DNA from 2 places in the Methylorubrum extorquens genome. Region 1 is predicted to be linked to the other one. Evidence: predicted binding sites of a transcription regulator. Region 1 holds the regulator's gene; the other holds the start of a gene.
The links. The regulator LexA, encoded in region 1, represses DNA repair genes until DNA is damaged. The targets are predictions, from matches to a motif close to TGTTCNNNNTGTGTTCNG.

Region 1 (3,376 bases):
TCGGATCGCGCGGGCCGCCTCATGGGTGGCGAAGGCGGTGGTCGGAACGCTTGCCACGACGCTGGTGGCGCAGCTCGCCACCGCACCGTTCGCGACCTACCACTTCCAGACCGTGCAGCCCTTCGGCCTCGTCGGCAACGCGCTGACTCTGCCGCTCGTCTCGCTCGCGGTGATGCCCGCGGCGGTACTCGGCATGCTGGCCTACCCCTTCGCCCTCGACCGTCCGGTCTGGTGGCTGATGGGGCTTGCGGTGCGCGGCATGCTCGAGATCTCCGCCTGGATCGCTGGGTTTGGGCAGGCCACCGTCGTGCTGCCGGCCTTCGGGACGGGTGCGCTGATGCTGCTCGCCGTCGCCCTGCTGCTGGCAACACTCCCCGTATCGCGGCTGCGTCTCCTCGCCCTCATACCGGCCGGGCTTGGAATCGCCCTCGCCGCGAGCCCGATCCGGTACGACATCTATATCGATCGGGATGGGGCGGGCGCCGCGGTCCGCGGCAAGGACGGCCGCCTCGTGGTCCTCGGACGCCCGCCCGGCTTCGTACTCGAACAATGGTTGAAGGCCGACGGTGACGGGCGCCGTCCGGAGGCCGCGACCGGCGCCGACGGTCCGCGCTGCGACCGGATCGGCTGCACCCTCACGGCGGTGGACGGCCGTGCCGTCGCCCTCGTCACCGACAAGCGCGCCTTCGCCGAGGATTGCGCCCGGGCCGACATCCTCATCAGCCGCTTGCGTGCCCCGCCGGGCTGTGCCGCGCCGCTGATCGCCGACCGGGCATTTCTGGCGGCGCGGGGGGCCACCGCGATCCGCCTTGGAACGACAGGGCCTGACATCGTCACCGCCCGCGGGGCCGATCGGCCGCAGCCCTGGCAGCCCCGGCCTTCCGGCCCAACAACGCCGGCAGCCCTGTCGGACTCCCAACCTTCCTACGATCCGAGTGCGGCGGATCCGTCAGACCCGCCGCACGCCGAGAGCCCTCAGTAACGGCGCACGAGGCTCACGAGCTTGCCCTGGATGCGCACCCGGTCGGGACCGAGCACGCGGGTCTCGTAGGCCGGGTTGGCGGCTTCCAGCGCGATCGACGAACCGCGGCGGCGCAAGCGCTTGAGCGTCGCCTCCTCGTCATCGATCAGCGCGACGATGATGTCGCCGTTATTGGCGGTCTCCTGCTTGTGGATCACCACGAGATCGCCATCGAGGATGCCGGCCTCGATCATCGAATCGCCGCGCACTTCCAACGCGTAGTGCTCGCCGCCCGCCAGGAAGTCGGGGGACATCGAAATCGAATGGCTCTGGCTCTCGATCGCCGAGATCGGAACACCGGCAGCGATCCGGCCCATCACCGGCACCATCACCGACTGGCCCTTGCCGTCATGGGCCTGAAGCATGGCAGGCTTCGGCGCGGCAGGCTTGGCCGAAAGGCCGCCCTCGACCACGCTCGGCGTGAAGCGTCGCGGCTCGGACGATGCGGGCTTGGCCGCCGGCATATCGGGCATGCGCAGGATCTCGATCGCCCGCGCCCGGTTCGGCAGACGGCGGAGGAAGCCGCGTTCTTCCAGCGCCATGATAAGGCGGTGGATACCGGACTTGGATTTCAGGTCGAGCGCGTCCTTCATTTCGTCGAAGGACGGCGGCACACCGCTCTCCTGCATCCTCTGCTGGATGAACTGGAGCAGTTCGAGTTGCTTGCGGGTCAGCATGCGGCACCTGCTGTCGAGCGCGGGCCGAGGGCGCCGCAGAATCGTTGAAAACAAAGCACGAACAGCCTAGACGTTCCTCTCCTGTTCCGCAAGCATACCTCGGGAAGCGAAAGAGGCGGCGGAGCTGTCGCCCCGCCGCCTCTCCGGTCGTGCCGTGCAGCCGGATCAGGCCGGGATCACGTCGACGATCTCGTAGGTGTCAGGATCGATGATGACGATGTCGTCCCCGACGAGAATGAATTGCAGACCGCGATAGGCCGGCACCACCGAGAGAATCGCTGGGGGTAGCGGGTGCAGCGAGACCGAGCGCGGGATTGCCGTGCCGACGCGGACGGCGAAGTTGACATTCGTGACGGCGCGAACGCTGGAACGGGTGATCGACTGGCGGAACTCGCCGCGTTGCGTCGAGCTCAGGTTCTTCGAAGCGCCCCGCGCCTCGGTGGCGGCCCCACGACCACCTCGCTCGCCGGCACCGCCGCGTTCACCCGCCGCATCCCGCCCGCCGCGCTCGCCGGCCCCATCTCGGCCGTCACGCCCGCCGCGCTCGCCCGGCCCGTCTCGTCCGTCCCGTCCGCCGCGCTCGCCTGCGCCGCCGCGGTCGGTCTGCCCGGACTCGCGGTTGCCGCGCTCGCTCGGCTGTTCGGCACGGGCCGGGCCACCTTCGCGCCCGCCACGGACACCCGGCTCTCCACTCTCGCCGCCGCGCGACGCGCCACCGGGTGCCCCGCCGCTCTCGCCGCCACGGGTCCCACCGACATCGGCGCCCCCACGGGCACCGCCTGCGCCGCCGGCCTCGCCCGCGCCGCCCCGTGCTCCGCCGGCCGCACCGCCACCCGCGCCGCCCGCGCCTCCAGCGCCTCCACCGGCACCGCCTGCGCCCATCCCGGCACCTCCTGCGCCAGCACCACCGCCGCCGGCCCCCCCGGCCCCAACACCGCCGCCGCCGCCGCCGCCTTGAGCGAGTGCGGTTGCCGCGCCCAACATCAGGATCGCCGCCGTCGCCGTGCTGCGAAAGAGTTTCGTCATGTTCCGTCCCTGTTTCTTCTCAGCGACCGACTTGGTGCCGAAGCCGGGGACGCAACGGCAAACGTCGCAAAACCGTTCCCGGAATAAGCTCTCCAGCTTGTTCTTCGGGAAAACCGTGGGGTTGCACGAATGGATACGCTTGAGTCTTTCGGCGTCCGAAAGTCAGGCTGTCATGTGCTTGGGAAGACTGAGACGGGGGAACCGCGCTTGAGCTGACCCTCGTGCCGCCCGGGCCTCTCTCCCCCCGCACTGGGAAGGCCCAGGCACGGTGGCCGGCAGGGCTTGCCGCCTGCCATGCCGGAACGAGGGCCCATCGTTCCGATCGATCCAAGCCTTTGTGCGCAACGTTCCCCGGCATCTGTCATGGAATGGCCGCCGACCGCGTCGGCGCGGGGCCCGTCTCGGGTAAATACCGGCCTCTGATAAACGCTCACGGCCGCTCAAGGGCCGGACCATCAGGGGAAACGCATGCTGGAGACCAGCGCCACCGCGCCGCCGCTCGACGAGGCCGCCGACCGCCGCCGCCGCATCATGGCCATCGTCGGTTCCTCGTCGGGCAATCTCGTCGAGTGGTACGACTTCTACTGCTACGCCTTCTTCGCCCTCTACTTCGCCCCGGTCTTCTTTCCGGAGGGCGACGACACGGGCCAAC
Region 2 (3,376 bases), 2.9 Mb from region 1:
GCAAAGCCCGCCGCCACAACCCAGACCAGCAGCAGCAGCCAGGTCGGCACCAGCAGGATGGCGCGGTCGTAGCCGTTATGGACGGCCAGATACAGGATCAGCAGCAGCCCGACGCCCGCCACAGCCGCGATCGAGATGCGCGCTACGCCCGCCGCCACCGGCGGGTCGAACACCGCGAGCGCCACGAGGCCGGCGAGGAAGGTGAGCCAGAAGAAGGCGACGTGGCTGTAGCGCACGTGCCAACGCGACAGGTTCAGGTAGGCGAACAGGAACACGAGCAGGGTCGCGCCGAGCACGGCTTCGGCCGAGGCGCGGTAGATCCGCTCGGCGAGTTCGGTGACGGGAAACACCCGCTGCAGGAAGCCGAAATCGATGCAGGCATAGGCCAGGACCGCCCAGGAGAGCGCGGCGGCGGCGGGGAAGATGATCGCGCCCTTCACCACGAAGATGATGGTGAGGAACAGGGCGAGCAGCCCGGCGATGCCGATGATGATGCCCTTATAGAGGGTGAGCCCCGACGTCTTCTTGCGGTAGGCGTCCTGATCCCAGAGGTAGACCTGCGGGATGTTGGGGCCCTTCAACTCGGCGACGTAGGTCACCGTGGTGCCGGGATCGATGGTGATGAGGAACTGGTCGGCGTCGAGGCTCTCGTCGCGCTCGGGCCGGATGCCCTCGCTCGCGGTGATCGCGGCGATGCGCGAGCCGCCGAGATCGGGCCAGATCACCCCGGAGCCGACGAGGCGGAAGTGGGGGGCGACCAGCAGGCGGTCGATCTGCTCGTCGGTGTCGTTGGTGAGCGCGAACACCATCCAGTCGGGCCGCGCGCCGGCCTCGCGCGCCTTGACCGCGATGCGCCGCACGATGCCGTCCTTGCCCGGTGCGGTGGAGATCTGGATCAAGTCGCCGTCGGAGCGGTAGCGCTCGATCGTCGGCGTCAGGTCGATGGCGGGCGCGTCGAGGGTGACGCGCACGGCCTCGACCGCGTAGGCGGGCGTGGTGGTCCCGAGGAGACCGGCGAGGGAACCCGCCACGGCCGTCAGGATCGCGAGGGCCAGGGCAAGGGCCAGGGAAAGCGTGCGCAACGGGCGATTCTTGACAGCCAGCTTGAGCGGTGGGGGCGAGCGGCCAAGTCGTATCGGCGGCTCCCCGCGCCCGCAAGGCGAGCCGGCCGGGGACGCGCGGCCCGCCCACCGCTCTTTCGGCGGACCACGTCAGGCGGATCGCGTGGCTTTGCGGCCAAAACAAGTTGGGACCGGTTGCCGTGGTCTCGCTTGGGCAGGTGCGGGCGGGTAGAGCGGGCGATATGCGAATGATTGAAACACGCAGTTTGAAATCCCTCCCCCGCAGAGGGGGGAGGGCTGTTGCGCGTCCTCTTACGACCCGATGACCCTCGTACCGCCCCTCGTCGTACCGCTGGCGGCGCTCCTCTCCGCCGGTCTCATCGTGCTGCTGAAGCCGCTCTTGCAGCGCTACGCGCTCGCACGGCCCAATGCCCGCTCCAGCCACCGGGTGCCGACGCCCCAGGGCGGCGGCATCGCCATCATCGCTGCCGCGCTGCTCACGGTGGCCGTTCTCGCTGCACCGGCCGGGATCGCGCTCGGGGGCGTCGAGCTGCCGGTGTTGGCTCTCTCCGTGATCGCCCTTGCCGTCGTTGGCGCCGTCGACGACATCCGGCCGCTGCCGGCCTCGCTCCGTCTCGTGATCCAGGCCGGTGCGGTCGCCGCCGTCGTGATTACCGCCGAGGGCCGCCTGCTCCCGGACGTGCCGCTGGGGCTCGAGCGCGCTTTCACGATCCTCGCCGGGCTCTGGTTCGTGAACCTCGTCAACTTCATGGACGGGCTCGACTGGATGACGCTGGCCGAGTTCGTGCCGCCCACCGCCTTCCTGTTCGCCCTCGGCCTCGCGGGCCAATACGCGCCCGAGCCGACCCTGGTCGCCGGCGCGCTGCTTGGCGGGCTTCTCGGCTTCGCCCCGTTCAACCGGCCGGTGGCACGGCTGTTCATGGGCGATGTCGGCTCGCTGCCGGTCGGGCTGATCGTGGCGTGGCTGCTGTTCCGCCTTGCGGGGGAGGGTAGCTTGGCCGCCGCGCTGATCCTGCCGCTCTATCCGATCGCCGACGCGACGCTCACCCTTTTGTGGCGCCTGCGGCGGGGTGAGGCCGTCTGGCAGGCCCATCGCAGCCACTATTATCAGGTCGCTACCGTCAACGGGTTCTCCGTGCTGGAGACCGTCGGCTCGGTCTTCGCCGTGCAGGCGGTACTGGCCGGGCTTGCGGGCGTGACCTTGCTTTGGCCGTCTCGGACCGTCACGCTCGTCTGCCTCGTCCTCTCGGCGGGGCTGGTCGGATGGCTGCTGCGCCGGTTCGCGACGCCGCGGGCTGCCAGCGCGTGAGGGGATGACGGGTGAGCGGAAAGCTGATCGCGCTGACGGGAGCCACGGGCTTCATCGGACGCCACCTGCTGCGGGCCCTCTCGGAGCGGGGCTACCGGGTCCGCGTGCTGCTGCGCCGGCCGGTGGAGGTCCCGGAGGGCGCCAGCGGCGCCGTCGTCGGCGATCTGGCCCGGCCGATGAACATGGCCGCTGCGCTTACCGGGGTCGATGCGGTGGTGCATTCCGCCGGCCTCGCTCACGCCATGTCCGGCGCACCCGAGGACGACTTTCGCAATTCGAACACCGAGGCGACGCGTAAGCTCGCCGAGGCGGCACAACGAGCCAAGGTGGGCCGCTTCGTCTTCCTCTCCTCGATCCGGGCGCAGGTGGGATCGAGCGCCCCGGCGCCCGTCTCCGAGGCGGACGCGCCCGCGCCGACCGATCCTTACGGCCGCTCGAAGCTCGCCGCAGAGGAGGCACTGGCCGAGACCGGTCTCGATTGGGTCGCCCTGCGCCCGGTGCTCGTCTACGGCGCCGGGGTGAAGGGCAACATGGCAGCGCTGCTCAAGCTCGCCCGCACGCCCTATCCCCTGCCGCTCGCGAGCCTGACCGGGCGCCGCTCGCTGGTCTCGGTCGAGAGTCTCGCGGGCGCGGTGGCGACCGCGTTGGAGGCGCCCGGCCCCCTGCGGCGTCCGCTGGTGGTGGCCGATCCCGATCCGTTGACCCTGCCCGAGATGCTCGCCGCGCTCCGCGCCGGCCTCGGCCGCGGACCCGGCCTGATGCCCTGTCCCGTTCCGCTGATCAGCCTCGCCTGCCGCGCCACCGGCCGCGAGGCCGCCTTCGACCGGCTGTCCGGCTCGCTTGTTGCCCGCGCCGAGGGGCTGGAGGCCCTGGGCTGGCGGCCGGCGCAGGCGTCGCGGGATGGGCTCGCGGCGCTGGCGCGGGCGGGCGACTGACACCCGGATTGTTGCCGGGCGGTCACCGTCGGTGCCGATCCGACCTGTGC

Region 2: the regulator LexA is predicted to act here: its motif matches at 1,238-1,255, upstream of J2W78_RS18820 (glycosyl transferase).

The regions. Positions count from the first base shown of each region.
Region 1 covers NZ_JALJXF010000001.1:1,072,788-1,076,163, reverse strand. Annotated here, with positions in the region: gene J2W78_RS05360 (ComEC/Rec2 family competence protein) at 1-982, shown strand, start outside; gene lexA (transcriptional repressor LexA) at 976-1,698, opposite strand; gene J2W78_RS05350 (DUF1236 domain-containing protein) at 1,864-2,076, opposite strand; gene J2W78_RS05345 (hypothetical protein) at 2,098-2,811, shown strand; gene J2W78_RS05340 (MFS family transporter) at 3,193-3,376, shown strand, end outside.
Region 2 covers NZ_JALJXF010000001.1:4,019,922-4,023,297, reverse strand. Annotated here, with positions in the region: gene J2W78_RS18825 (EAL domain-containing protein) at 1-1,082, opposite strand, end outside; gene J2W78_RS18820 (glycosyl transferase) at 1,384-2,391, shown strand; gene J2W78_RS18815 (NAD-dependent epimerase/dehydratase family protein) at 2,403-3,326, shown strand.